4 regions of the Saccharococcus thermophilus genome follow, and region 4 is predicted to be linked to each of the others. Evidence: riboswitches for the same ligand, from Rfam matches in the RefSeq annotation. Region 4 holds a riboswitch; each other region holds the start of a gene.
What was found. A riboswitch is a leader RNA that binds a small molecule or an ion and turns the genes downstream of it on or off. The one in region 4 is predicted to bind S-adenosylmethionine.
Positions count from the first base shown of each region.

Region 1: linked by a shared signal. The riboswitch ahead of BDD39_RS01620 (LLM class flavin-dependent oxidoreductase) and the one ahead of mtnK (S-methyl-5-thioribose kinase) in region 4 are both predicted to bind S-adenosylmethionine.
Region 2: linked by a shared signal. The riboswitch ahead of BDD39_RS13800 (bifunctional homocysteine S-methyltransferase/methylenetetrahydrofolate reductase) and the one ahead of mtnK (S-methyl-5-thioribose kinase) in region 4 are both predicted to bind S-adenosylmethionine.
Region 3: linked by a shared signal. The riboswitch ahead of metK (methionine adenosyltransferase) and the one ahead of mtnK (S-methyl-5-thioribose kinase) in region 4 are both predicted to bind S-adenosylmethionine.

Region 1 covers NZ_JAASRS010000001.1:285,728-293,170, forward strand. The annotation lists gene qoxB (cytochrome aa3 quinol oxidase subunit I) at 1-1,768, shown strand, start outside; gene qoxC (cytochrome aa3 quinol oxidase subunit III) at 1,772-2,386, shown strand; gene qoxD (cytochrome aa3 quinol oxidase subunit IV) at 2,388-2,687, shown strand; SAM riboswitch class I at 2,830-2,937, shown strand; gene BDD39_RS01620 (LLM class flavin-dependent oxidoreductase) at 3,007-4,068, shown strand; gene BDD39_RS01625 (ATP-grasp domain-containing protein) at 4,070-5,017, shown strand; gene BDD39_RS01630 (amino acid ABC transporter ATP-binding protein) at 5,167-5,892, opposite strand; gene BDD39_RS01635 (IS1634 family transposase) at 5,988-7,443, shown strand, end outside.
Region 2 covers NZ_JAASRS010000001.1:2,650,100-2,657,542, forward strand. The annotation lists gene BDD39_RS13775 (BMP family lipoprotein) at 1-737, opposite strand, end outside; gene BDD39_RS13780 (CvfB family protein) at 845-1,702, opposite strand; gene BDD39_RS13785 (YajQ family cyclic di-GMP-binding protein) at 1,888-2,379, shown strand; gene BDD39_RS13790 (L-lactate permease) at 2,462-3,970, opposite strand; gene BDD39_RS13795 (helix-turn-helix domain-containing protein) at 4,096-4,653, shown strand; SAM riboswitch class I at 4,859-4,961, shown strand; gene BDD39_RS13800 (bifunctional homocysteine S-methyltransferase/methylenetetrahydrofolate reductase) at 5,038-6,888, shown strand; gene metH (methionine synthase) at 6,881-7,443, shown strand, end outside.
Region 3 covers NZ_JAASRS010000001.1:2,282,580-2,290,022, forward strand. The annotation lists gene BDD39_RS11830 (IS256 family transposase) at 1-190, opposite strand, end outside; partial or broken gene BDD39_RS11835 (IS1634 family transposase) at 297-1,652, opposite strand; gene metK (methionine adenosyltransferase) at 1,860-3,071, opposite strand; SAM riboswitch class I at 3,233-3,347, opposite strand; gene pckA (phosphoenolpyruvate carboxykinase (ATP)) at 3,532-5,118, shown strand; gene BDD39_RS11850 (DUF2584 domain-containing protein) at 5,150-5,392, opposite strand; gene BDD39_RS11855 (alpha/beta hydrolase family protein) at 5,422-6,210, opposite strand; gene BDD39_RS11860 (ABC transporter substrate-binding protein) at 6,302-7,300, shown strand; gene BDD39_RS11865 (ABC transporter ATP-binding protein) at 7,318-7,443, shown strand, end outside.
Region 4 covers NZ_JAASRS010000001.1:2,499,930-2,507,372, reverse strand. The annotation lists gene BDD39_RS13020 (ABC transporter permease) at 1-841, opposite strand, end outside; gene BDD39_RS13015 (sugar ABC transporter ATP-binding protein) at 786-2,333, opposite strand; gene BDD39_RS13010 (sugar ABC transporter substrate-binding protein) at 2,330-3,475, opposite strand; gene mtnA (S-methyl-5-thioribose-1-phosphate isomerase) at 3,462-4,532, opposite strand; gene mtnK (S-methyl-5-thioribose kinase) at 4,554-5,756, opposite strand; SAM riboswitch class I at 5,841-6,006, opposite strand; gene BDD39_RS12995 (carbon-nitrogen family hydrolase) at 6,098-6,913, opposite strand; gene BDD39_RS12990 (pyridoxal phosphate-dependent aminotransferase) at 7,010-7,443, shown strand, end outside.

The DNA.
Region 1 (7,443 bases), 2.2 Mb from region 4:
TTGTGCCGTATTAATGTTGTTCCGCGGCGGCGTAGACGCGCTATTAATGCGGGCACAGCTAACGGCACCGAATCTGAAATTTCTCAATGCGCAACATTACAATGAAATTTTTACCACGCATGGTACGATTATGATTATATTTATGGCGATGCCGTTTATTATTGGATTAATGAACGTTGTCGTACCGCTGCAAATCGGGGCGCGTGATGTCGCGTATCCGTACTTAAATGCGTTAAGCTTCTGGCTCTTTTTCTTTGGCGCACTGCTTTTTAATATTTCGTTTGTCATTGGTGGCTCCCCAGATGCTGGCTGGACGTCGTATTTTCCACTTGCTAGCAATCAATTTAGCCCAGGGGTTGGCAATAACTATTACGCAGTTGCCTTACAAATTTCCGGAATTGGGACGTTGATGACCGGAATTAACTTTTTGGTGACCATTTTAAAAATGCGGGCGCCGGGTATGACGCTTATGCGCATGCCGATGTTTACATGGACGGTTTTAATTACATGTGTAATCATTATTTTCGCGTTTCCAGTCTTAACGGTCGCATTAGCGTTAATGACGTTTGACCGCTTGTTTGACACGCAATTTTTCACGATGGCTAACGGTGGTATGTCCATGCTTTGGGCAAACTTGTTCTGGATTTGGGGCCATCCGGAAGTGTATATCGTCGTTTTGCCAGCTTTCGGGATTTTTTCGGAAATTGTCAGCACGTTTGCCCGCAAACGTCTATTTGGTTATAAAGCAATGGTCGGTTCGATCGTTGGCATCGCCTTTTTAAGCTTTCTCGTTTGGGTGCACCACTTCTTTACGATGGGTGCAGGCCCAGCGGTAAACTCGTTTTTCTCGATTACAACGATGGCGATTGCGATTCCGACTGGGGTAAAAGTGTTCAACTGGCTATTTACACTGCGCAAAGGAAGAATTCGTTTTACGACAGCGATGCTTTGGGCGTTAGCGTTTATTCCAAACTTCGTCATTGGCGGGGTTACTGGCGTCATGCTCGCCATGGCAGCGGCGGACTATCAATATCATAATAGTTATTTCTTAGTTGCCCATTTCCATTATGTATTAATTGCTGGTACGGTGTTTGCTTGTTTTGCTGGGCTTCATTATTGGTATCCGAAAATGTTTGGTCATCTATTAAATGAACGTTTAGGAAAATGGACGTTCTGGCTCTTTATGATTGGATTTAACGTTTGCTTCTTTCCAATGTATTTCTTAGGATTAATGGGAATGACGCGACGCATGTACACGTACTCTGCCGGACTTGGCTGGACGCCGCTGAACGTTGTCGCGACGATTGGCGCGGCGCTGATGGGTATCGGCTTTATCATGCTTTGCTATAACATTTATTACAGCGCGCGGTACGGCGAGCGCGACATGACCGGAGACCCGTGGGACGGACGCACGCTCGAGTGGGCGACTGCTTCACCGCCAGCGCACTACAATTTCCCAATCACTCCGGAAGTAACGGATTTGGACGCTTATTGGGTGATGAAGAAAAACGGCAACGGATTTGAAGTAAAAGAAGAACAATTAAAGCCGATTCATATGCCAAGCAACTCAGGCCGCCCGTTCTTGATTTCGATTGCGTTTTTCTTCGCGGGCTTTGGTCTTGTCTTTAAATGGTTTACGCTGGCGATTATCGCTGCGATCTTCATTATTCTCGGTTTAATTCTCCGTTCGTTTGACGATGATGACGGCTATTACATTAGCGTGGACGAGATTAAACGCACGGAGCGTTTGGCACGGAAGGGGGCGTAACGGATGGCAGAAGCAGCTCACCGATATGATGAAACGATGCCGCTCGAGTATCGGACGGAAGAAAGCCGTTTAAATATTTTAGGATTTTGGATTTTCCTTGGCGCCGAGGTCGCGTTGTTTGCGACCTTGTTCGCCACCTATCTTGTTTTATTTCAGCGTACGGGAAGCGGCCCGACCGCGAAAGACCTATTTGAGGTAAAAGATGTTTTAATCGAAACGTTGCTTCTATTAACAAGCAGCTTTACGTGCGGACTCGCCATTTTTGAAATGCGCCGCGGCCGCATGAGCGGGCTGTTGGCATGGCTGTTGGTGACGCTTCTTTTAGGCGCAGGGTTTATTACCTTTGAAATTCGCGAATTTATTCATTATGTCCATGAAGGGGCAACGATACAGACAAGCGCGTTTCTCTCTAGCTTTTTCGTGCTTGTCGGAACGCACGGGGCGCACGTCAGCCTTGGGATTGGCTGGATGATTTTAATTATCATTCAGCTGCTGCAGCGCGGATTTACGCCGCGGACGGCAAGAAAAGTGTTTATCGTCAGCTTGTATTGGCACTTCCTTGACGTCGTGTGGATTTTTATCTTTACATTAGTTTATTTGACCGGGATGGTGATCTAGGATGGGTGCAAACAATCACCATGAATCATTTCCTTGGAAACATATCATTGGATTTATTCTCTCGCTTGTGCTGACGTTCGCTGCGCTTTGGGTCGCGCTATCTTCGGGATTAACGGTGAAGGCGATTATTGGCGTCATCGTCATTTTTGCGATCATTCAAGCAAGCTTGCAGCTATTTATGTTTATGCATATGACGGAAAGCGACAGCGGCAAAATTCAAACGATCAATATGGCGTATGCCTTTTTTATTGCGATAGTGGTTGTTGCCGGGTCGGTTTGGACGATGTCATTCGTATTGTAATGCGGAATCGCTGGCTCTCTCTATGTAGGAGAGCCAGCTTTTTTATATATTGACGGCAAATATAACGCTATGATAGGATAAAAGAAATCCAAGAAAGAAGATAAAATAAAGCGGAAAAAACGGAGATTAAACGAAATAGTAAATCTTATCCAGAGAGGTAGAGGGACTGGCCCGATGAAGCCCAGCAGCCCCTGATGTTCGTCAGAAAGGTGCTAATTCCAGCAGAACGGTTGGTTCTGGAGGATAAGATGAAGCAAAAACTTCTTCTTATCGAAGAAGTTTTTTATTTTTCCGGTTCATGGGGGAGGAGAGGAGCAAGATGAGATACGGGTTTTGGCTGCCGATTTTCGGAGGATGGCTGCGCAATGTTGATGATGAAATGATGCCGGCGACGTTTGAATATGCCAAAACGGTGGCGCAAAAAGCGGAACAATGGGGATATAGCACGACATTAGTCGCCGAGCTGTATTTAAATGATATAAAAGGACCGGAGAGCGATTCGCTGGAAGCATGGTCGACCGCGGCGGCGCTGGCGGCGGTGACAGAAAAATTGGAAATTATGGCGGCAGTCCGTCCCGGTTTCCATAATCCGGCTGTTACGGCGAAAATGGCGGCCAATATTGACCACATCAGCAACGGCCGCTTCACGCTGAATGTCGTATCAGCATGGTGGGAAGAAGAAGCACGTCAATATGGCGGCATTTTTACCGAACATGATGAGCGCTATGACCGCACGGAAGAATTCGTTCAAGTGTTAAAAGGGATGTGGACGAACGATGTATTTGATTTCCGGGGAAAATTTTATGAAGTAAAAGGTGCCCATTTAGCACCGAAACCAGTACAAAAGCCGTATCCGGTTTTGTACGCCGGCGGCGAGAGCGAACGGGGAAAACAAGCGATTGTGGAGCATTGCGATGCGTATGTGATGCATGGCGGAACAGTCGAAGAAATCGCCCGCAAAGTTGCTGATATGAAGCAGCGACGCAAACAGGCGGGAAAAGAGCCGTTTCGCTCGTTTGGCATGGCGGCGTTTGTCATTTGCCGCGACAGCGAGGAGGAAGCGCAGGCGGAATTAAAGCGCATTACCGACGTCAAATTATCGAGCGGCTATGCAGGATATAAGGATTTCGTCAATAAATCCCAGCTTGAGTTGCAGTTAAAATTGCAAGACTATTCCGTATCGAATCGTGGACTGCGGCCAAACTTCATCGGCACGCCGGAGCAAATTGCCGATCGCATTTTGGCGTATGAAGCTGCAGGGGTTGATTTATTATTATTACAATTTTCTCCGCAATTGGAGGAAATGGAGCAGTTTGCCAAACAAGTAATGCCGCTTGTCGAGGAGCGACGGAATTCGCTTGCGGCAAAAGGGGGAAAATAAGATGAGCAAAATTTACATTATTCATGAAAATAGCGAATGGACCGTGCATTTAACGCGGCGGTTGGATGAACTTGGTCTGCCTTATGAAGAATGGTTTTTAGACAAGGGGACGATCGATTTATCGGCGACGCCGCCGGAAGGGGTATTTTACAACCGGATGAGCGCCTCTTCCCATACGCGGGGGCATCGTTTTGCTCCGGAATTCACGGAAGCGGTGCTCGCCTGGCTCGAGCGCCATGGGCGCCGGGTGTTTAACGGAAGCAGGGCGCTGCGTTTAGAAGTGAGCAAAGTAAATCAATATACGGCGTTAAATGCGCATGGAATCCGCACGCCGAAAACGATTGCCGCCGTCGGCAAGGAACAAATTATGGAAGCGGCGAAACAGCTTGGCGCGCCTTCGTTCATTACGAAACATAACCGCGCTGGAAAAGGGCTTGGTGTGCAGCTGTTCCATTCCATTGAAGCGCTTGGGCAGTATCTCGAAAGCCCTGCTTTTGAGGATTCGGTCGACGGCATTACACTGGTGCAAGAATATATTCAAGCGCCGGAGCCGTTCATCACCCGTTGTGAATTTGTCGGCGGAAAATTCATGTACGCCGTGCGCGTAGACACATCGGAGGGGTTTGAACTTTGCCCGGCGGATGCTTGCCAAATCGGCGATTTGTTCTGTCCAGTCGGTGAAACGGCAATGCGTCCGAAATTTGAAATTATAGACGGCTTTTCCGATCCGATACTTGAGAAATATGAGCAGTTTTTGCGCGCCAATGATATTCACATCGCCGGCATCGAGTTTATTCGCGATCAAAACGGCACGATTTTTACTTATGATGTCAACACCAATACGAATTACAACTCGGAGGCGGAGGCGCGCGCCGGCAAGTTTGGCATGTTAGAGGTGGCCAAGTTTTTAGGCGAGGAATTAAAGCGGATTCAAACCGCTTCGGTATAAATAATAAATATAGCCCTGGTTTCCAGCCTTTTGCAGGCGCAAAAACCAGGGCTATGTGTTTGCGCATGGAAGCAGCGTGCCAGCGCCTTTGCTGCTGTGGTCCATAAAAAACCTTGTCGCTTCATTGCGGCAACAAGGCAAATACGAGGTTACAGCACCTTCGACAAAAACGATTTTGTCCGTTCATGTTTTGGATTATCAAAAATTTCACTCGGCGTACCTTCTTCGACGATGTAGCCGCCATCCATAAACAGGACGCGGTCGCCGACTTCACGGGCAAAGCCCATTTCGTGTGTCACGACAACCATGGTCATTCCTTCGTTTGCGAGCTGTTTCATGACGGCCAGCACTTCTCCGACCATTTCTGGGTCTAAGGCGGATGTCGGCTCGTCAAACAGCATCACTTTCGGTTCCATCGCCAAGGCGCGAGCGATCGCGACGCGCTGCGCCTGTCCGCCCGATAGCGAATCCGGGTAGACGTTTGCCTTTTCTTGCAGTCCGACTTTTTTAAGCAGCTCCATTGCTTTTGCTACTGCTTTTTCACGCGGCCATTTCCGCACTTTTATTGGAGCGAGTGTGATGTTATCGAGCACGGTCATATGCGGGAATAAGTTAAAGCGCTGGAATACCATTCCGACTTCTTCGCGCACTTTGTTAATGTTTGTCTGCTTTTCTTTTATGTTGACTCCGTCAATGATGATTTCCCCTTCATCGAAGTCTTCTAAAAGGTTTAAGCAGCGCAAAAAGGTCGATTTCCCGGAACCGGATGGGCCAATGACGACGACGACTTCCCGTTCGCGAATATGGGCATTAATTCCTTTCAGCACTTCTAGGTCGCCAAATGATTTTTTTAAATTATTTACTTTAATCCTCACATTTCGCACCCTCTCGACGAAAATCGGGAGGATTTTTTCGTTCCGATGTCGAATGAATCCTTGACACACAAGGAACGTAAAGGAGTTTTTCACTTATGAACGTTCAAGTCAAAAAGGTCTATCGCAATTCTTATTTGAATATAATAAGTGCCCTATTCAAGAAACTGGGTCTGCCTCAATTGATTGACCATCTCGTGCCCGTCGATCCGCAGTGCCAAACGCGAGTCAGCGATGCCGTTCAGGCCATCCTCTACAATGTGTTTGACGGCCGGCAAGCCCTTGTTCACTTGGAACATTGGGCTCAGGAGGTCGATTGTGAGAAACTCATCCGTCCCGATCTCCATCCTTCCTGGTTGAACGACGATGCGTTGGCCCGTCATCTCGATCGCCTGTATGAGGCTGGCATTCACAACGTCATCAGCACTTGCTTGATTCATATTTATCGAAAAGAAGGCCTTTCCCTCCGAGCCTTCCACGCCGATACGACGGACAAGACCGTTTACGGCGCGTATGAATCGGCCTCGTTAGAGGCCTTACAAATCACACATGGCTACAACCGCCATCATCGTTGGCAAAAACAGATCGGTTTCGGACTGGTCGGCAACGAGGACGGCATCCCGTTTTACGGCGATGTGCACGATGGCAACCTGCCCGATAAAACATGGAATCCCGAGGTGCTGTCTCGTGTCCATGAACAGCTGAAGCAGGCCAAAATCGAAGACGAATGGATTTACGTGGCCGATTCCGCCGCGATGACGAAAGAGACCCTGGCGCAAACCAAAGCGGCCAACGCCTTTTTGATCACCAGAGGCCCTTCGTCGCTCCGGATCGTGAAAACCGCGCTGGCCGAAGCGGATGCTGAGGACACGACGTGGAGCGATCCCTTTACGTTGGCGGAGAGAAACGGCGCCACGTACCGGGTATGGGAAACGGCCTCGACGTATGAAGGCCACCCCGTTCGGCTGATCGTTGTTGAATCGAGCGCGCTCGACCAGCGAAAAGGAAAGACGCTTGAAAAAGAACGAACCAAAGAAGCGGAGCTTCTTCGCGAGGAACAAGCCCGTTGGGAGCGTCACCCCTTCTCCTGCCGGGAAGATGCCGAACAAGCCTTGGCGTCCCTCAAGGCGTCCCTTCGCCCCCGGTTTCATCGGGTTGAGGCCGCGGTCGAAGAGATCGTACGCCTGAAAAAACGGCGCGGACGGCCGAAAAAAGGGGCGGAACCCGAGGTGGAGACGCTGTATTTCTTGCACCTTGACGTCGAATTCGACCAAGACGCGTGGGAACAGGCGAGACGGAAAGCGTCCCGGTTTGTCCTTGTCACGACCGTTCCGAAGGAATGGAAGGGCCAACCCATGGATGCCCAAGAGATCTTGAAGCTGTATAAAGGGCAGATCTCGGTGGAAATGAACTTCGCTTTTTTGAAAGATCCGTTTTTCACGGATGAGATTTACGTCAAAAAACCAGAACGGGTCGCAGTATTAGGCTATTTGTTTCTGTTGGCCTTGGCTATTTACCGCGTTTTTCAGCGCCGAGTGCGTCAGTTTATTACTC
Region 2 (7,443 bases), 150 kb from region 4:
CTGTCTACACCAATGGCATACGCGCCGCGCGCTTCCGCTTCCCGAAGCGCGCCGACTCCGGTAAATCCAGCCGCCGTATACACGACGTCGCACTTTTTGGCAAACATGTCTTTGGCGATATTAGCGCCAAGCTTGTCATTGCCAAAATCGCCGGCATAGACAATTTGAACAGAAGCGGACGGCTTTACGGCGTGAACCCCTTTTTCGAACCCCGTCGCAAATTTATGAATCAACGGTACATCCGCCCCACCGATAAACCCGAGATGGTTTGTTTTCGTCGCCAGCGCCGCCACCACTCCGGCAAGAAAGCTTCCTTCATCTTCTTTAAACGTAATGGACGTCACGTTTGGCAAATCAGAAACAGCGTCAACTAAAATAAAACGCTGCTTCGGATATTGTTTCGCCACTTTTTCCAAATCTTTTTGTACCATGAAGCCAAGGCCGATGACGATATCATTGCCGTCTTCAATAAGCTCCTTTAAGCCTTGTTCATACGTTTTCGTATCTTTCAATTCCCGGTAATCAAAAATAATGCCTAGTTCATCTCGCGCTTTCATTAATCCGTGAAACGCGGAGTCGCTAAACGATTGATCTCCTAGTCCGACGTCCGACAACATAATCCCAACTTTGATTCTATCCTTTTTCGTTATTGCCTCTTCCGTCGAACAGCCAGACATCATCGTAAACATAGCCAATAGCGCGATAACAAGATGCCATATACGTCTTTGCTGTTTCATGGTTCGTCTCCTTCTTTCATGGTGTCCATTATTGTTTATCGGCACGGTTCGGTATTTGTTAAGTTTTTTGGCAGAAAAAAAGCAAAGCCGGACTGGCTCTGCCCTCTTTATTCCTTCTTATACGTCCAACCATTTTCTTGATATACTTTTCCTTCCTTCATCAAACGGCCTAATGCCCGTTTAAATGCAGCTTTGCTCATATGAAAGCGCGCTTGGATATCATCGGGATCGCTTTTGTCGTGATATGGCATCGCTCCGCCGCGGCTTTCTAAGTACGCATAAATGGCCGCCGCGTCTTCGTCGATGCTTTCATGCTTGCGCGGCAGTAAGGAGACATTGACCGTCCCGTCCTCTTTCACGGCGATGATTCTCCCTTCCACCGCTTCACCAAGGCGTGGTTCGCGGCGCCACTGCGATTCATGGACAAAACCGAGATAGCCGACATCGGAGATAAGAAACGCTCCGACCTTAATCACACGGTAGACGCGGCCGCGAATGTTTTGATTGAACGCTGATTCCGGCGCTTTCACGGCGATTTGTTTCATCGTTTCATCATCCGCTAGTTTAGCAAGCAGCCGTCCGCGTTTATCCGTTTTTAGCGAACAATATAATTGATCCCCGCGCTGCGGCCATAGCGAGCGGAGCGACGGCAAATCATCGATGGACACAAGCACATCTTTGGAGATGCCAATATCGACAAAGACACCCAATTTCGGAACGACGTCCACCACTTCGACCCAGTCGTAGCGATTGTTCGTGATTTTCGGCATTTTCATGGTGGCGCACAGCCGCCCGTCGTGATCATGATATAAAAATACCGTTGCCTCGTCGTCCACCGCAAGCGTTTCGTTCGCTTCGCTTTTATGCAGCAGCACTTCTTCCGTGCCGTTCGTTAAAAAGTAGCCAAACGGCGTTTTCCGTTTTACCATTAATGTCATGATTTCTCCAGCGATTAATCGTTTCATTGCAACCTCTTCCTTTATCTATATTTTCACGCTTATTATTCCCCACTCCAATTGACAGCTCCGCGCAAAACATCATTTTCCCTGCATCACAAGGATACTCGGCTCCATCCCTCCTTTTCTTGTTGTGCCCCTTGCCACATTTTACTATAATAAAACTAAATAACGAAGAATGCTGGAGGTCGTGTATGTCGAAAGAAAGTTCCTTTGATATTGTATCGAAAGTCGACTTATCGGAAGTCACCAATGCGATCAACATCGCACTGAAAGAAATTAAAAACCGCTATGACTTTAAAGGCAGCAAAAGCGACATTTCGCTAGACAAAGATGAACTCGTTCTCATTTCCGACGATGAGTTTAAATTGGAACAGCTCAAGGACGTGCTAATTGGCAAGCTCATTAGACGAGGCGTGCCGACGAAAAACATTCAATACGGCAAAATTGAGCCGGCTTCTGGGGGGACGGTGCGCCAACGCGCCAAACTTGTGCAAGGCATCGACAAGGAAAACGCGAAAAAAATCAACACGATCATTAAAAACACCGGCCTGAAAGTGAAAAGCCAAGTACAGGACGATCAAATCCGCGTCAGCGGCAAAAGCAAAGATGACTTGCAAAAGGTCATCGCCGCAATTCGCGAAGCTGACCTGCCGATTGATGTGCAATTTGTCAACTACCGATAAAAAGATGCAACGGGCACTAAGCGCCCGTTGCATCTTTTTTCATGCTCTTTTCCTCTATTTTCACATTAAGTTTTAGAAGCAATTATTCAAAGAAAAAACCTAACCCAACAATACTAGACATAATGATCAGCAAAGCAGCAAAAGCAATCGGAAGAATGTCCCGCACAAATTGCCCTTCCTGTCCAGACCGGTTCGTGATGGAGGCCGCTAAAGCGATTCTCGATGGAGATGCCATGGTCATGTTCGAGGCGGAGACGTTTTGTGCGGTGGCATATAATAGCGCTGGATGATGCAGCTGCTCGGCCATCGTGCTTTGAAAATGGGAAAACATGGCGTTCGCCGCGCTGTTGCTGCCACTCATGAATCCGCCGATCGCGCCGATGAGCGGAGAGGCGATGATAAACCACGAACCTACTAACGCGGCAATATGGGCGGCCAGGAAATGAGTCATTCCCGATCCTTCCATCACGCTCGACATTGCGATAAAGCCCATCGTCGCCATTCCCGCTGGATACACTTGCCTCAACGTTTTCTTGATGCAGACTGCCAACCGCGCAACATTGATTTGATATAGCCACACTGCTATGAGCGAAGCAATAAACAAGGCAAATCCAGGACTATACAAAAGCTCCAGATGAAAACGATATTCCGGCAATTGAATAACTAGCGCATCCGTAACAATCCGCTTGCACGCAGCAGAAAAATGAGAAACAAATATATACACTGTCAAAACAGCGTACGGTACTACCGCCTTATAAAAGTTTCCTTTCAACATCTGTACATGGCTCGCAAAAGTCTCGATCTCCCTGTTGCTTATAAACGACTTTAATTTCCAATAGGCAATGAGCACACAACCAGCGGCACCCCCTGCCAATACACCAGCCAGCTCTGTAGATACATACGCGCTTGTCGCCCATGTAACGAGCGATAACACAGAAGAAACGAGAAAAATGGAATCGAGATGCTGTTTGACCGACTTTTTTCCGCCGCTAACCGCCACGACAATGAATGTATAAAATATATAAAGCGGGATGCTTGCCATCGCGCTATACTCCCCCAGTTGATGCAATGGAACTCGAGACAACTCCGCATTAATGACCGTACCGATGGCAAGCGCTCCCCACGGCACAGCCGACTGCGTCAATAACGATAACATCATTGTCTTCTTCGCTGAAAATCCGAGCGAAAGATATAATGGGGCAGCGATCACGACAGCAATGCCAAATCCGCTGACCGCTTCCAGGAAAGGACCTAAAGCGGCAGAAATAAGCAGTCCTTGCTCTGCCGGTGAATGGCAAAAGCGGAATAAACCATAAGCAATAATATTCATCGCTCCGCTTTCATTCAGCAAGTTGTACAAAAGCAGCCCAAACACTAATACATAAATGACCGTCACCGACAACAACATTCCGTGAATCGAGGAATGAAGCAAATCCTGCACCGACGCATCAAAAGAAAAAAAGGCCAATGCGAAAGCCAATCCATACGAACAGACAGCGGTATACAGCGCCGGCATTTTCAGCCAAACCAAGCAAATGAGAGCGAATAAAATAGGCAATCCTGCTAATAAGAAATGAATCGCATCATGCATAAAACATCCCCCTCTCCCCTTTTATCCACTATAGTGGATATATATAATTATTCTCTACAAAAAACTGTAAGTCAAGACAAAATTTCCACTATAGTGTAATATATGAAGAAAGGAGGAAGACAGTCATGAATTTTGGAAAAAACGTACGAGAAGCTAGAAAGCGTAAATCTCTTTCGCTACAGGCGTTATCAGAGCGCTGCGGAGTTAGCCGCTCCATGCTGTCGCAAATCGAGAGAGGAGAAAAAAACCCGACCATTCAGGTAGCTTGCCAGATCGCTGAAGGGTTAGATATGACTCTTTCACAATTATTAGGGGAAGATGATCAAAGCGAAGTCATTATCATTAGAAAAGATGAGCGATACGTATATAAAGACGAACGGAGCGGCTTTGAACGCCATCTTTTGTCCCCTTCTTTTCCGTCAAAAGGGATTGAGTTTGTTTTCAACCGGATCCCGCCAAAACAAGAGTCGGGTGTTTTTCCAAAGCATAAAAAAGGAGTAAAAGAGTATATCTCTGTAGCTAAAGGAAAGTTAAGAGTCGTGCTGGGAACCCAATCATATGACTTGGAAGAAGGAGATTCGATATACTACGAAGCCGATATAGAACATCGTTTCATCAATATCGGGGAGGAAGAATGCCACTACTACCTAGTCATTGATTCCAATTATATACATTCACTATAGTGAACAACACTGCTTTTTAACATGTCCACCGAGAAGTCTCCCACCTCTAAACAGAGTGTAGGTGGGAGAGGTTCATGCATTAATGCTTTTTTCTATTGAGGATGGAATATTTTCTTGAAAACGATTTTATTATATTGAATATTTTCAGAAAATGCTTTACATTATATATTAACTATAAACGTTTGGCTACAACTTCATAGCGAATTTCTTATCAAGAGAGGGGGAGGGACTGGCCCGGTGAACCCTCAGCAACCTGACGGATGTCAAGGTGCTAAATCCAGACAGGCAAAACGCCTGGAAGATAAGAAGAGACGATACATAAAAAGTCTTCTTCTTATAGAAGGCTTTTTTCTTTTACCATTTTCATAGAACGGGGGAATGAGCGTGGGGCTTTTGCAAGACTTAAAAGAACGCATCCTTATCGCCGATGGCGCGATGGGAACGCTATTATACTCGCACGGCGTCGACCGATGTTTTGAAGAACTAAACTTATCGAAACCGGAAGACATCCTTCATATTCATGAAGCATATATCGCCGCGGGTGCCGAGGTCATTCAAACGAATACATACGGCGCCAACTACGTCAAACTCGCCCGCTATGGACTCGAAGACGAAGTGCCGGCGATAAACCGCGCGGCGGCAAGGCTCGCCAAACAGGCGGCGGGAAATAAAGCCTACGTGCTTGGAACGATCGGCGGATTGCGCAGCATCAATAAAAGCGCCGTTTCCATCGAAGAGGTAAAGCGGACGTTTCGCGAGCAATTGTTTGTGCTGTTAAATGAAGACGTCGACGGCTTGTTGCTCGAGACGTATTACGATTTAGAAGAATTAGAGACGGTTCTTGCGATCGCGCGCAAAGAAACGGATAAACCGATTATCGCGCACGTCTCCCTCCACGAAGTCGGCGTTTTGCAAGACGGCACTCCGCTTGCTGAAGCGTTGGCGCGCTTGGAGCAGCTGGGAGCCGATGTCGTCGGGCTGAACTGCCGCCTCGGCCCGTACCATATGATCCGCTCGCTGGAGGAAGTGCCGCTGCCAAACAGAGCGTTTCTTTCCGCGTATCCGAACGCGAGCCTGCCGGATTATCGCGACGGACGGCTTGTCTATGAAACAAACACCGATTATTTTAAAGAAACAGCGCTCGCCTTCCGTGAGCAAGGCGTGCGCCTGATTGGCGGCTGCTGCGGCACGACGCCGAAACATATCGAAGCGATGGCGGGCGCCTTAACCGATCGGACGCCGGTGCAAACGAAAACGGTGAAGCGGCGCCATATTTCCATTTCCCTTCAATCGAACGAACCAAATGCCGTCCCGCCGCTGCAAGACATCGTACGCAAGCGGCGTTCGGTAATCGTCGAGCTCGATCCGCCGAAAAAATTAGGAATCGCCAAATTTTTAGAAGGTGCCAAAGCGCTGAAAGAAGCGAATATTGATGCGCTGACACTGGCTGACAACTCGCTGGCTACACCACGGATCAGCAACATGGCGCTCGGCTCCATCGTCAAAGAGCATCTTGGCATCCGCCCGCTTATTCATATCACCTGCCGCGACCGCAACTTGATCGGGCTGCAGTCGCACCTGATGGGCTTGCATACGCTTGGCATCACCGATGTGCTCGCCATTACCGGCGATCCATCGAAAATCGGCGATTTTCCTGGAGCGACATCGGTCTACGACTTATCGTCTTTTGACTTGATTCGGCTCATTCGCCAGTTTAATGAAGGGCTGTCGTATTCAGGAAAACCGCTCGGTCAAAAAACGAATTTTTCGATCGCCGCGGCCTTTAACCCGAACGTCCGCCATTTGGATAAGGCCGTAGAACGCTTAGAGAAAAAAATTCAATGCGGCGCCCACTATTTTATTACCCAGCCGCTTTATTCCGAACGGCAAATCGAGGAAGTGTACGAAGCGACGAAGCATCTTGAGACGCCGATTTACATCGGCATTATGCCGCTAGTGAGCGCGCGCAACGCCGATTTCCTTCACCATGAAGTGCCGGGCATCACGCTGTCGGAAGAAATCCGCTTGCGCATGGCGGCATGCGCCAACGACCCGGTACAATCGGCTCGCGAAGGAATTGCGATCGCCAAATCGCTCATTGACGCCGCTTTTGACTTATTTAACGGCATCTACCTCATTACGCCGTTTTTACGCTATGAAATGACGGCCGAACTCGTCCGCTATATTCACGAAAAAGAAAAAGCCGCGCAAGAAAGGAAGGTGCTCCATGGCTAACGCAACACTCGAGCAACAGCTTAAAAAAAAGATTCTCGTCATTGACGGCGCAATGGGAACGATGATTCAAAGCGCAAAGCTCTCGTCCGATGATTTCGGCGGCGAACCATACGAAGGATGCAACGAATATTTGACGCTCACCGCCCCTCATGTGATCGAGCGCATTCATGAAGCGTACTTGCAGGCTGGAGCGGATATTATCGAAACAAACACGTTCGGTGCGACAAGCATCGTGTTGGATGAATATCAGCTTGGCCATTTAGCGCTCGAATTAAATATCGAAGCGGCTAGGCTTGCCCGCAAAGCCGCCGATGCCTACTCGACTCCCGAATGGCCGCGCTTTGTCGCCGGTTCGATGGGGCCGACGACAAAAACGTTGTCCGTCACCGGCGGTGTGACGTTTGAACAATTAGTCGCCGCCTATGAAGAACAAGCACGCGGGCTATTGCTTGGCGGCGTCGACTTGCTTTTGTTAGAAACGTGCCAAGACACGTTAAACGTCAAGGCCGGCTTTATCGGGATTACGAGAGCGTTCGAACGCGTCGGAAAAAAAGT
Region 3 (7,443 bases), 220 kb from region 4:
TCCGGCCATATTGCGTATCTAGATTTCGTTGATAGTAGCCGTTTCTCATATTTGATGTTCCGGCCTGTTCTATTTCGAGGAAATTCTTGATTTCTTCCCGCATGATCAGTTCTAATTTTTCCTTTACAAACTGACGAATGACACTTTCCAGTTGATTTGCCCAGTCGACATTCGGTATACTTTTAGACATAGGTAGGGTTCTCCTTTCTCTGGAATGTTTGGGTTCAATCAGAGAATACCCTACCTTTTTTATTTTGATCTAGTAAAATGCTTTACACAAAATTTTATACATCATCGTAAATCTCATCCGTGAAAAACGGATCTTTCAAAAAAGCGAAGTTCATTTCCACCGAGATCTGCCCTTTATACAGCTTCAAGATCTCTTGGGCATCCATGGGTTGGCCCTTCCATTCCTTCGGAACGGTCGTGACAAGGACAAACCGGGACGCTTTCCGTCTCGCCTGTTCCCACGCGTCTTGGTCGAATTCGACGTCAAGGTGCAAGAAATACAGCGTCTCCACCTCGGGTTCCGCCCCTTTTTTCGGCCGTCCGCGCCGTTTTTTCAGGCGTACGATCTCTTCGACCGCGGCCTCAACCCGATGAAACCGGGGGCGAAGGGACGCCTTGAGGGACGCCAAGGCTTGTTCGGCATCTTCCCGGCAGGAGAAGGGGTGACGCTCCCAACGGGCTTGTTCCTCGCGAAGAAGCTCCGCTTCTTTGGTTCGTTCTTTTTCAAGCGTCTTTCCTTTTCGCTGGTCGAGCGCGCTCGATTCAACAACGATCAGCCGAACGGGGTGGCCTTCATACGTCGAGGCCGTTTCCCATACCCGGTACGTGGCGCCGTTTCTCTCCGCCAACGTAAAGGGATCGCTCCACGTCGTGTCCTCAGCATCCGCTTCGGCCAGCGCGGTTTTCACGATCCGGAGCGACGAAGGGCCTCTGGTGATCAAAAAGGCGTTGGCCGCTTTGGTTTGCGCCAGGGTCTCTTTCGTCATCGCGGCGGAATCGGCCACGTAAATCCATTCGTCTTCGATTTTGGCCTGCTTCAGCTGTTCATGGACACGAGACAGCACCTCGGGATTCCATGTTTTATCGGGCAGGTTGCCATCGTGCACATCGCCGTAAAACGGGATGCCGTCCTCGTTGCCGACCAGTCCGAAACCGATCTGTTTTTGCCAACGATGATGGCGGTTGTAGCCATGTGTGATTTGTAAGGCCTCTAACGAGGCCGATTCATACGCGCCGTAAACGGTCTTGTCCGTCGTATCGGCGTGGAAGGCTCGGAGGGAAAGGCCTTCTTTTCGATAAATATGAATCAAGCAAGTGCTGATGACGTTGTGAATGCCAGCCTCATACAGGCGATCGAGATGACGGGCCAACGCATCGTCGTTCAACCAGGAAGGATGGAGATCGGGACGGATGAGTTTCTCACAATCGACCTCCTGAGCCCAATGTTCCAAGTGAACAAGGGCTTGCCGGCCGTCAAACACATTGTAGAGGATGGCCTGAACGGCATCGCTGACTCGCGTTTGGCACTGCGGATCGACGGGCACGAGATGGTCAATCAATTGAGGCAGACCCAGTTTCTTGAATAGGGCACTTATTATATTCAAATAAGAATTGCGATAGACCTTTTTGACTTGAACGTTCATAAGTGAAAAACTCCTTTACGTTCCTTGTGTGTCAAGGATTCATTCGACATCGGAACGAAAAAATCCTCCCGATTTTCGTCGAGAGGGTGCGAAATGTGAGTCTTGTCGTTACGTCTATCCTTTATTTTTTTATTTTGCAAAAAAACTTTATTATCGTAAAAAAAAGAGAGAGCTACATAAACGAATGTAACTCCCTTTTCTGTTTTATTATTGCTTCGCTAACGCAAAAGCTTGCTCTTTCAATGCTTCTGCTTTATCCGTACGCTCCCATGGCAGGTCGATATCCGTACGTCCAAAATGGCCGTAAGCAGCCGTTTGCTTGTAAATCGGACGGCGCAAATCCAACATTTTAATAATTCCTGCCGGGCGCAGGTCGAAGTTGTTGCGCACGACTTCGATTAAAATGTCTTCGGATACTTTTCCCGTGCCAAATGTGTCAATCGAAATCGAGACCGGTCTTGCCACCCCAATCGCATAGGCCAATTGCACTTCACACTTATCGGCAAGTCCTGCCGCCACGATATTTTTCGCGACATAACGGGCCGCATACGCAGCAGAACGGTCTACTTTTGTTGGATCTTTTCCGGAGAACGCACCGCCGCCGTGACGTGCGTAGCCGCCGTATGTGTCCACAATAATTTTCCGTCCCGTTAATCCCGCGTCGCCTTGAGGCCCGCCGATAACAAAGCGACCTGTTGGGTTAATAAAATATTTCGTATTTTCATCGATGAGCCCGGCTGGCACTACCGGCTTAATGACATGTTCTTTAATATCGCGTTCAATTTGTTCTTGCGTAACTTCTGGATGATGCTGCGCGGACACGACAATCGTATCGACGCGAACAGGTTTGCCATTTTCATCATATTCCACCGTTACTTGTGTCTTACCGTCTGGACGTAAATATGGCAAAACATCTTCCTTACGCACTTCCGCCAAGCGGCGTGCCAAACGGTGCGCCAATGAAATCGGAAGCGGCATTAACTCTTCTGTTTCATTGCAGGCAAAGCCAAACATAAGCCCTTGGTCACCGGCGCCGATCGCTTCGATTTCCTCGTCAGTCATCTGACCTTCACGAGCTTCTAACGCCCGATCGACTCCCATCGCGATATCTGGCGACTGCTCGTCAATCGATGTCAACACGGCGCATGTATCCGCATCAAAACCGAATTTAGCACGCGTATAGCCAATTTCGCGAACCGTATCGCGAACGATTCTTGGAATGTCGACATATGTTGATGTCGTAATTTCTCCGCTTACGAGCACGAGCCCTGTTGTCACACTCGTTTCGCAGGCAACGCGAGCGTTCGGGTCTTTTTCTAGGATCGCATCTAAAATTGCATCGGAAATTTGGTCGCAAATTTTATCCGGATGGCCTTCTGTTACAGACTCTGAAGTAAATAAACGTCTTTTTGATGACATTCGGCATTTTCCTCCTCTTTATATAATCAAACATCGAAAATGATAATGCCGTAAACGGCGGGGCGATACGGTACTCATTTCCCTTGTTTCATTTTCTCATATAAAAAAACCTTTCCTGTAACGGTGAGGAAAGGTCATTGCAATCGTAATTGCTCCTTTCACTCTTATCGTTCAAGGACACCGCCTTGCCACAGGTTAGCACCATTTCACATGTTTCCAGTTGTGACGGTTGCTGGGCTTCATTGGGCCTGTCCCTCCGCCAACTCGGGATAAGAGTATCCGTTCAATGACTTATCATATCGTAATGAAGCTCGAAAAGTCAACAAAATGCGGCGAATTTTTTATGAAAAAAACAGGAAAAATAAACAAAAGAAATCGTCACAAATAGTATGGACTAATAATAAAAATGTGTTATACTATTTTATAAGGATTATTAAATAAAAAAAGGTAGGTTTTGAAAATGGGGATCGCAAAAATGACCAATAAACTTTCTTTATTATTGCAAAAACCAAACGTATTTCACAATTTATCGGTAGCACAGCTGGTGGAAAAAGTGCTGCAGCGTAAGGAAGGTCACTTAACAGCTACTGGGGCGGTGGCGGTAACGACAGGAAAATATACAGGCCGCTCGCCAAAGGATAAATACATTGTCGAAGAAGCATCGACAAAAGCAAAAATCGATTGGGGAACAGTCAACCAGCCGATTTCGGAAGAAGTGTTTGAAAATTTATATAATAAAGTGCTTGATCATTTAATGAAACAAGATGAAGTTTTTGTCTTTAAAGGATTTGCCGGTGCTGATCCTAAATATCGTTTGCCGATTCAAGTGATTAACGAATTCGCTTGGCATAATTTATTTGCCCATCAATTATTTATTCGCCCAAGCGCAGAGGAATTACAAACACATGAAGCGCAATTTACGGTGATCTCTGCTCCAAATTTCAAAGCAGATCCGGCGGTGGACGGAACAAGATCAGAAGCGTTTATTATCATCTCTTTTGAGCGCCGCATCGTGTTAATCGGCGGAACGGAATATGCCGGCGAAATGAAAAAATCGATTTTCTCGGTGATGAACTATTTGCTTCCAGAGCAAGGGATTCTTTCAATGCATTGCTCAGCCAACGTCGGCAAAGAAGGAGACGTTGCATTATTCTTCGGACTGTCGGGAACAGGAAAAACGACGCTTTCCGCTGATCCAAACCGCCGCTTAATCGGTGATGACGAACACGGTTGGTCAAACCGCGGCATCTTTAATATCGAAGGCGGATGTTATGCGAAATGCATTAACCTATCCCGCGAAAAAGAACCGCAAATCTTTGACGCCATCGGGTTCGGAGCGGTGCTCGAAAACGTGGTAATCGATGAGCATACAAGAATACCAAATTACGATGATGCGACATTAACGGAAAATACGCGTGCGGCTTACCCGATTCAGGCCATTGCCAACATCGTGGATCCAAGCATTGCCGGCCACCCATCGACGATTATTTTCTTAACCGCAGACGCGTTTGGCGTATTGCCGCCAATTAGCAAACTGACGCGTGAACAAGCAATGTACCATTTCTTAAGCGGCTATACGAGCAAGCTCGCCGGCACCGAACGAGGAATCACTTCTCCGCAAGCGACATTCTCTACTTGCTTTGGCGCTCCGTTTTTGCCGCTTCCAGCCGTGCGCTATGCGGAAATGCTCGGCAAAAAAATCACGGAACATAACGTGCGGGTATTCCTTGTCAACACTGGTTGGACCGGCGGGGAGTACGGAGTCGGCAGCCGCATGAAGCTTGCCTACACCCGTGCGATGGTGCAAGCAGCTGTCGAAGGAGAACTGGACAATGTTGAAACAGTGAAAGACCCTATTTTTGGCTTGGCCATTCCACTTCATATTCCAGGAGTGCCAGATGAAGTGCTGCAGCCGCAAAATACTTGGGCTGATAAAAACGCATATGAACAAAAAGCAAAAGAACTGGCCGCAAAATTCCGCGAAAACTTCCAAAAATTTAAGCATATTGCACCGGAAATTGAAGCACTTGGCGGTCCGCTCGTATAATCGAAAAGGAGGGAACGATTCCCTCCTTTTTTTAATTCGTTGAATGCAAGGCGATAAGCTCATACGTGACAATCGTCCGATTATCGGCAAGTTCCAGCTTTTTCACCACCGCTTGACCGCTCGCCTCGCTTTGCAACGTTCTTCTAACCTCTAGCGGAATATCAAGAGGATAAAGGCGATATCCGTCTTTTTCTAAAATAAACAAATTATCTTTTACGCGCTTTTCTTTCCCTTTTGTGACAATCAGCGTTTGCAGCTCCAGCGGCATGCCCATTACAACACACCCCTTTTCTTTTTATCGTATCATACATTTGGCTGTCTTTTCATCCATTCTGTCAACCTCCGGACAGTCTCGCGATTTTCTTTTGGCGGAAAATAATGCGTAAACTGTGGAAAATACCATGTTGTCACTTGCTTATTTAATTCTTTCAGTCTTTTCTCAAGCCGATATGCATGCTCAACCGAAACATTGCGGTCTTTTTCCCCATGAATGATTAGGACAGGAGCATGAATTTTCTCGATTTCATATAATGGCGTCCGCCAGCGGTATCGCTCTGGATATTTTGTCGGCGTCCCTCCGATGACCCGCTTCATCATTCTTCGCAAATCTTCCCTCTCCCAGTAGGTAAGCGCTACATCGGAAACTCCGCCCCACACCGCAACAGAGCAAACCCGCGGCTCTAAAATCGCCGTATGCAGCGCCATCGCTCCCCCACGGGAAAATCCAAAGATATGAATCCGTTTTTCATTCACGTTCGGATGCTGCTGCAGCAGCCGAAACGCGGCAAGCGCATCATATCGGTCTTCCCCGGCAAAATCTTCATTTCCTTCCCCACCTTGGTTGCCGCGGTAAAACGGCGCCATCACGACAAATCCATACGAGGCAAATTGGGTAATGCGCGCTAAGCGCACTTGCCCGACGCTTTTAATGCCGCCGCGCAAATATAAAAAACCGTCATACACTCCAGGAGCTTTTGGTATGGCCAAAAATCCTTTCATTTTTAGCCCTTGGCATAAATACGTGACAAGAAATACATCAATGTGCGGATTGGGGGAAGGAAAGCGATATTGCTCGACAATATATCCATCCATGATCATTTTCTCCTTTCCATAGGCATTCACACATTTTTTTCACTTGCATACGATAAGGTGAAGTAAGTTACTTGTTAAGGAGGCTACCAGCATGAAAAAAATCGCCATGATGTCGCTTTTTCTCTTTCTCCTTATTATTCCTCTAGCCGCCTGCGGCCAACAAAAAGAGGAGAAAGTAAAAAAGATAAGGCTTGCGGAAGTGACTCGCTCTATCTTCTATGCTCCGCAATATGTCGCCCTAGCAAAAGGGTTTTTTAAAGAAGAAGGATTAAACGTCGAACTCACCACTACGTGGGGCGGCGATAAAACGATGACTGCCCTTCTTTCCGGCGGAGCCGATATCGCCCTTGTCGGCTCGGAAACATCCATTTATGTCTACAGCCAAGGCACAAACGATCCGGTCATTAACTTCGCGCAGCTCACTCAGACAGACGGGACGTTCCTCGTCTCCCGCCATAAAATTGATAACTTTACTTGGGATCAGCTGAAAGGCAGCACCTTTCTCGGCCAGCGCAAAGGCGGCATGCCGCAAATGGTTGGCGAATTTGTGCTGAAAAAGCACGGCATTGATCCGCATAAAGATTTAAAACTTATTCAAAATGTTGATTTCGCTAATATCGCCAATGCGTTTGCCGGAGGCACAGGCGATTTCGTCCAGCTTTTTGAACCAACGGCAAGCATTTTTGAACGGGAAGGAAAAGGATACATTGTCGCCTCGTTTGGCACAGAGTCCGGCCACGTGCCATATACCACTTATATGGCAAAGCAAAGCTTTATTCATAAAAATAAAGATGCGATTGAAAAATTTACACGCGCGATCTATAAAGCCCAGCAATGGGTAGAGTCGCATAGCGCAGCAGAAGTGGCGAAAGTGATTCAACCTTACTTCAAAGATACGGATCTTTCCATCATTGAAAAAGTCGTTAACCGCTATAAAAGCCAAGGCACGTATGCCACCAATCCGATTCTTGATGAGGAAGAATGGAATAACCTGCAAAATATTATGGACGAAGCAGGCGAGCTGCCGAAACATATTGATCACCAGACGCTTGTCGATAATTCATTTGCGGAAAAAGCAATGGCTAAATAACGAAAGCGGGTGAAAGGATGAGCTTTTTAGTCGTCGACCGCGTTTCCCACACTTATTTTACCGAAAAAACTGCCGTGACGGCCCTTGAAAATATCTCGCTGACCGTAGAGAAAGGAGAGTTTGTCTCCTTTCTCGGCCCTAGC
Region 4 (7,443 bases):
CGGAAAAGCCGATATAGGCGGCCGCTACGCCATCCATTAAAAAGGAAGCTCCGGCCGATACTTGTCCCGTTCCGATGCGGGAGGCGAGAACAATGCCGCCAAGCGCCGCGAAAAAGCCGCTGATGACGTAGGCATACGTGCGATAGCGGTTGACAGGAATGCCCGAAAGCCGCGCTGCTTCACGATTTTCCCCCGTCATATAAAACAATCTCCCTGGTTTGGTGTACGTCAAAAACAAGTGGGAAGCAATCACAACGATTAACATAAGCAAAACGGAAAACGGAATGCCAAACACTTCCCCTTGACCGATAAATAAAAAGGAAGGAATGAATTTGCCCGGCGCCGTTCCTCCGTTTGGAAGCGGCATGTCGTTGTAGATGGAAAATCCTTTCGTATACGTCAGCTGCACGCCGTTAATCGCATACATTGTCGCCAGTGTAGCCAATAAATCCGGCAATTTCAGTTTCACAATTAATAACGAGTTTAATAAGCCGACGGCGACTCCCAGTAAAAGCGGAACAAGCAATGTAACGAGAATTTCCTGGCGGTATAAAACGAGCGCCGCGGCGCTGGCGATAGTTGCTAGGCTGACGGTTGATCCGACGGACAAATCAAATCCATCGACAATAAGAGAAAACGTAATGCCAATCGCAACCAGCGTGACGATGGAAATCGAGCGCAAAATATCGCTGAAATTTTCGTACGTAAAAAAGCGGTCTTGCGTGATGCCAAAATAAGCGATGATAACGAGAATAGCAAGAAGGGTGCCATGCTTATATAAAAATTCAAGAAGAGATGGCGCTTGCTTTTTCTTGGCGACTGAAACGGCTGGCTGTGCCATCCACTTCACCTCCGCTGCAGTAATAAATGAGTTGCTCATAAGTGATATCATGGGCGGGCACGCGTTGGATCAGCTTGCCGTCCACCATGATGTAAATTGTATCGGCAATATCTAGCAGTTCTTGAAATTCGCTTGTTAAATACAAAATCGCTTTCCCTTCGTCGGCAAGGGAACGGATGATCGAAAATACTTCTTGCTTGGCGTTGATGTCAATTCCTTTTGTCGGTTCGTCAAAAATGAATACGCGCGCATCGGTTTTTAACCATTTCCCGATCACGACTTTTTGCTGGTTTCCTCCGCTTAATTGCCGCACGCTCTCCGACAGGAAAGGCGGATGGATTTGCAAGGAATCGACAAGCTGCTTGGCGACGGCTGTTTCTTTCTTTTGCAGCACCCACTGCCATTTCGTCAGTGAGGATAGCAGCCGGACGGTAAGATTGGCGCGAACCGATTCCTGCAGAAAAAGCCCTTGTTTTCTCCGTTCTTCCGGAATTAAGCAAATGCCGGCGGCAATCGCTTCTTTTGGGGAAGAAAACGCATATCGTTTTCCGTCTATCCACCATTCGCCTGTTGCTTTGCTGCTGGCAATTAAACTTTCCGCCAATTCCGTTTTTCCCGCTCCGACAAGCCCGGCGATGCCGACAATTTCCCCCTTATGAACGTGCAGGTCGACCGCTGTTCCCGTTTTTTCGATGTGCAGCTGCTTTACCGCAAAAAGAATGTCGCTGCTGTACGTCCGCGCGTTTTTATGCGAGGCGGTATAAGATTGCCCGACCATATGCTGGATCATTTCTTCTAAGGAAAGGCTGGAAACATTCCCGTGATGTACGACGTTTCCGTCGCGCAAAATCGTGACGCGGTCGCAAATTTCTTTAATCTCCTTCAATTTGTGAGAAATATAGATAAAGGAAACGCCCTGAGCTTTGAGCTCATTGATAATCGCAAACAGCCGCTTTGTTTCCGTCTCGCTCAGCGCCGCGGTCGGTTCATCCAAAATGATGTAGCGAGCCGAAGAAGACAGGACTTTTGCCAGAACAATCAGCTGTTTTTCATGCAGGGAACATTCGCGAATGAGTTTGTCCGGCGAAATCGACAGGCCGACTCGGCGCAACAGCTCCGCAGCCCGCTCTTTTTGTTGTTTCCGTGAAAGAAACGGCTTTTGTTTCGTCTTTGCGATCTCATCGGCGGCAATATTTTCATAGACGGCCAGCGCGGGAAAGAGAGCGGTATCAACTTCCTGAACCACTAAACCAATGCCCGCCTTTTTGGCATCGGCAGGCGAGGAGAACTGATACTCTTTTCCATCAATGGTAATTGTGCCTTGATCCGGGGAAAGATCGCCCGCCAGAATTTTCATTAATGTGCTTTTTCCAGCGCCATTCATCCCTAAAAGGGCGTGAACTTCCCCACGTTGGACATGGAGGTTCACGCCGTTTAATACGTTGACAGTGCCAAACGATTTATAAATATGATTCATATAAAGCCCGCTCATTTGTTTTTCACCTGTGCTTCCAGCGTTTTCATCCAAGGGGAAATTGCCACATTCGACTGTCCCCAGCCGGCGATGTATTGATGAAGGTCTTTCATCGACACTTGTTGGTTAGGCAAATCGGATCGTTTGACTAAATGCGGTTCTAATGAGTAAATGTTTGGCGTTTTTTCCCCGGCGATTTTTTGATAAGCAAAGCGGACTTGAACACGGCCGACTTCCGCCGGGTCTGTTGCGGTCGTAGCAACCCATGGGCTGTTTGGCTTTTGCATCATTTGCAAATCTTCATCGCTTAAATCGATGCCATATACTTTAATTTCATTGCGTCCTGCCTGCTCGATCGCGCGCGTTGCTCCTTTGGCGAATTCGTCCCAAGTCGCAAACACCGCATCAATATCGCCTTTATTCGGATATTTTTTCAAAATCGCTTCCATTTGCGCTTGCGTGTCCAAGGCGGTATTGGCGCTGGCTGTACCGAATTTCGCCACTTCTTTGATGTTCGGATAGCGCTTTTTAAACGCATCGTAAATCACGTGGCGCCGCTCCATCGGTGTAAATCCGCCGACCCAGATCGTGACAATGTTTCCTTCGCCGTTTAAGTCTTCAGCCAACGTTTTTAACGTTTTCCAGGCGAGGCTGTAGTCGTCTTGGTCAATGACCGTTACGCCTGGGATGTTTAAATCGTTGTCAAACGCGACGACAGGAATGCCTTTCGCTACTGCCTTTTTCACCGGTCCTTCGAGCGCATCCGCCCGGCCATGGTCTAAAAGAATCGCATCCACGTTTTGCGTAATCGCTGTTTCGACATAGGAAGCCATTTTCGTTAAATCGTTGTCCGCGTTGTAAATTTGCACTTCGCCACCGAATTTTTGCACTTGTTCTTTCACGCCGGCGATATATTGCGAAGAAAAGGTGCCGATTGACATTTGCATAATGGCGGCGATTTTAATCGGCTTCTTTAATTTGGCAGGGATTTCTGCTTGTTCGGTTGTTGCCGCCGTCGTGTCGGCTGTTTTCTCAGCCGTGCCGTTTTCTTGCTTGGCCGGTTTCGAACTGACGGCATCTTGTTCATTCATGCAGCCGCTAAGGATGATGATAACGGAAAAAAGAAATGCGAATAAATAGTTCAGCCTAAATCGCTTCATGGTGTGCCTCCTTTGCAAATAGTGCTGGCAGTTCCGTTTCATAATTGCCGCGAATGATGCCTTGTTCGGTAATGATAGCCGTGATGAGATGATGCGGCGTGACGTCAAAGGCCGGATTATAGACGTTTACTCCTTCAGGGGCGATCCGCGTTCCGGCAAGGTGGGTCACTTCTTCTGGATTGCGCTCCTCAATCGGAATTTCATCGCCTGTTTTTGTCGCTAAATCAATCGTCGACAGCGGCGCGGCTACATAAAACGGAATGCCGAACGCTTTGGCCAGCAAGGCAAGGCCAAACGTGCCGATTTTATTGGCCGTATCGCCGTTGGCGGCAATGCGGTCAGCACCGACGATGACGGCGGTAATGTTTTTTGCTTTGATCGTCTGCGCTGCCATATTGTCGGTAATAAGCGTCACGTCTACGCCGGCCTGCATCAATTCCCACGTCGTCAATCTTGCCCCTTGCAGGACAGGGCGTGTTTCCGACGCGTAGACGTGGAGATTCATTCCCTTTTCTTTCGCCAAATAGAACGGGGCAAGCGCCGTGCCGTAACGGGCGGTGGCGATCGAGCCGGCGTTGCAAATCGTTAAAATGCGATCGCCGTTTTGAAACAAAGAAAGCGCATGTTCCCCGATCCGTCGGCAAACGTCTTCATCTTCAATTTGAATGCGAATCGCTTCATGGACGAGCGTCGTTTTTGCTTCATTGACAGAGGAAACATGGGAGACGCTCGTAACGAGGCGGTCTAGCGCCCAAAACAGATTGACCGCCGTTGGCCGGGCGCTTGCTAAGTAGTCACGGTCTTTTTGCAGTTGTTTTTTAAAAATTTCCACTGATTCTGTTTCATATTGCTGAGCGGCAAGCGCGAGGCCGTAAGCGGCGGTAATGCCGATTGCCGGTGCGCCGCGCACTTTCAGCGACGCAATCGCCTCCCAAACGTCTTTAATATTTTTCAATTGCAAATATTCCGTCACTAAAGGCAGCTTTTGCTGATTTAAAATCGTAATATGCGTGTCGTTCCACTCTACAGAGCGAGGAATGGCGAATGGCTCGGTCATGTTCGTCTTCCTTTCATTCGGTTAATTTGCTGTTAATGAGACAGATTCGGTAAAGAGAGAACGGATTTCTTCTGTGCTTGCCAGGTTTTGGCGTTGCAAGATAAGGCTGCGGCCAAGACGAAGCGCATGGCGTTTTGCTTGCAAACGTTCCTCTTTATTTTCGATGCCGTCTAGGTCGGCGACATGTGCCAAACCGATTGTACGGCGGATCACTTCGCAGCCGGCAAAACCGATCGCATCGACAAAGGTGTGGTGCAGCACCTCTTCTAATAGTCCTTTTGTTTTCGCATACGGTTCGACGTTGTTCGTATGCCAAAGTTCGGAAAAGATAGTTGTAAATACTTTCCATGTGCTGTCAATATGAGCGAATAACGGCTCTTGTTGTGGTTCTGGGCGGGACAACGCATTTAACAATAAGTTTGCGAAAAACTGACCGATATCAAAGCCGAACGGGCCGTAAAACGCAAATTCCGGATCGATGATTTTCGTTTCTTCGTCGCTGGCGAAAATGCTGCCTGTATGTAAGTCGCCGTGGATAAGCGCATCCCCTTCGGTTAAAAACTTGCGCTTTAATTTCGCAACTTCTAAGTGAAGTTTGTCATCGTTCCAAAGCGCTTCGACATCGTCGCGCAGTTCTTCTTCAAAGTTGTTCGTTTCATGATTGAAAAACGGATCGGTAAATACGAGATCTTCCGTGATTTTGCACAGTTCCGGATTGACAAAGCTTTGCGCCAGCTGTTTTTTTTCTTGCTGATTCATGCCGAAATCCGACGTGTAAAATAACGTTTTTGCGATAAATTCACCGATATGCTGAGATAGAAGCGGGTATGTTTTCCCTTCGATTAAGCCTTTGCGGGCAATTTGCAAATGCGACAAATCTTCCATCACGGTAATGGCTAAAGATTCATCGGAATAGTAAACTTTTGGCACATATTGCGGTACATAGCCGGCGAATGTGCGCAGCGCATTGCTTTCGATTACCGCACGTTTTAAGGTAAGCGGCCAGCTTTCCCCAACTACTTTCGCATATGGAAGGGCTTGTTTGACGATAATGCCTTTTTTCGCTTCTTTATCGACGATGCGGAACACGAGATTAAGGTTGCCGTCACCGATTTCCCTGCAGACAAGCGGCGCTCCTTCGCGGAAGAGACCGAGGCGCACAGTTAAAGAAATGGCTCCTTGCTCTGTTAACGGTTCATAAACGGATGAATATGAGATCGACATTGGAATAAAATCCCCCTTTGTTCAAATAAATTAAAAAGCCTCTTTCTGCGTAGAAAGAGGCTTGAAGATTCCAGTTCTTCGCACCTCTTATCTTCCAGAAAGAACAAGTCTTTCTGTTGGACTTAGCACCGTGCCTTGCGGAAGTTGGAACTTCCGGCGCCGAAAAAACGTGCGCCCTATCTCACGATAGTATTACGGTCGGTTGCTGGGCTTCATTGGGCCAATTCCCTCAGCCAACTCTTGATAAGAGTATTTTTGGCATATTCATTTTTCGAATTTTTGTTATGTTGGCAAATATTTGTGCGTTTGATTGGAATCATACACGCTGACGAATTCATTTGTCAATACTTTTTGTGAAATTTTTTTTCTGCAGCCTGATAATATTCGGGACGTCGGTCAGCAAAAATGGGGATGCGCGCCCGCACCTCCTGCACCTTTTGCAAATCGATTTGCGCGGTGAGTGCGCAAGGCTCCTCGCCTGCCTCGGCAATGATTTCTCCCCATGGATCGATGATCATGGAATGGCCGGCAAACACGTTGTTCGGGTCGCTGCCGGCGCGGTTGCAAGCGACGACGTAGCATTGATTTTCAATGGCACGCGCCGCAAGCAGCGTGCGCCAATGGGCAAGGCGGGGGAGCGGCCATTGGGCAACGACAAACAACACTTCCGCCCCCTGGACCGCATGGACGCGGATCCATTCCGGAAAGCGGATGTCATAGCAAATGACACCGGCGCATAAGGTGTTTTCGAGCGTAAATAAGCCGGTATCTTCCCCAGGCTGGAGGTACAGATGCTCATCCATCAGCTGGAAGAGGTGCAGTTTGCTGTATTCGTTAACGACCGTGCCGTTTCGGTCGACGACGTACATCGTGTTTGTCACGCCTTTTGCCGTTTTTTTGGCGACCGAGCCGGCAACGAGATGGACTTGGTACGATTTTGCCAGTTTGGTAATGAACACTTTTGCACGTTCGCCGTTTTCATCGGCGATTTCATCGAGGCGGGTTAAGTCATAGCCGGTCGTCCATAGTTCAGGAAGAACGATGACATCGGGACGTTCCTTTATAACTTTTTCTATTTCTCTTTCTACAAGCTGTTCGTTTTCGTGTGGGCTGCCGAAGAAAATATCCAGCTGAAGGCAGGCGATTTTGAATGTCATTCGTATTCACCTCGAAAAAATTTACTTTACATTTTGATTTTTACGATATATGATGTTGCACTAGAATTTCAAGAAATTTTTGAGAAGGTGTTTAGCATGACAAAACAATTTCCGTTATCCGACCTGTTAGAAGGGCTTCCAAAGCAGTTTTTCGCCTCATTAGTCGCGAAAGTGGCCAAAAAAATTCGAGAAGGATACGATGTTATCAATTTAGGGCAAGGAAATCCGGATCAGCCGACACCGCCGCATATCGTCGAAGCGATGCAAAAGGCGGTGGCAAACCCGAAATATCACAAATATTCGCCATTTCAAGGGTATTCTTTTTTGAAACAGGCGGTTGCCGTGTTTTATGAACGGGAATACGGCGTGACCGTTGACCCGGAAAAAGAAGTCGCCATTTTGTTCGGCGGCAAAGCGGGGCTTGTCGAGATTCCGCAATGCCTCGTGAATCCTGGCGATATCGTGCTCGTTCCTGACCCTGGGTATCCTGACTATTGGTCAGGGATTGCGCTGGCGCGTGCAGAAATGGT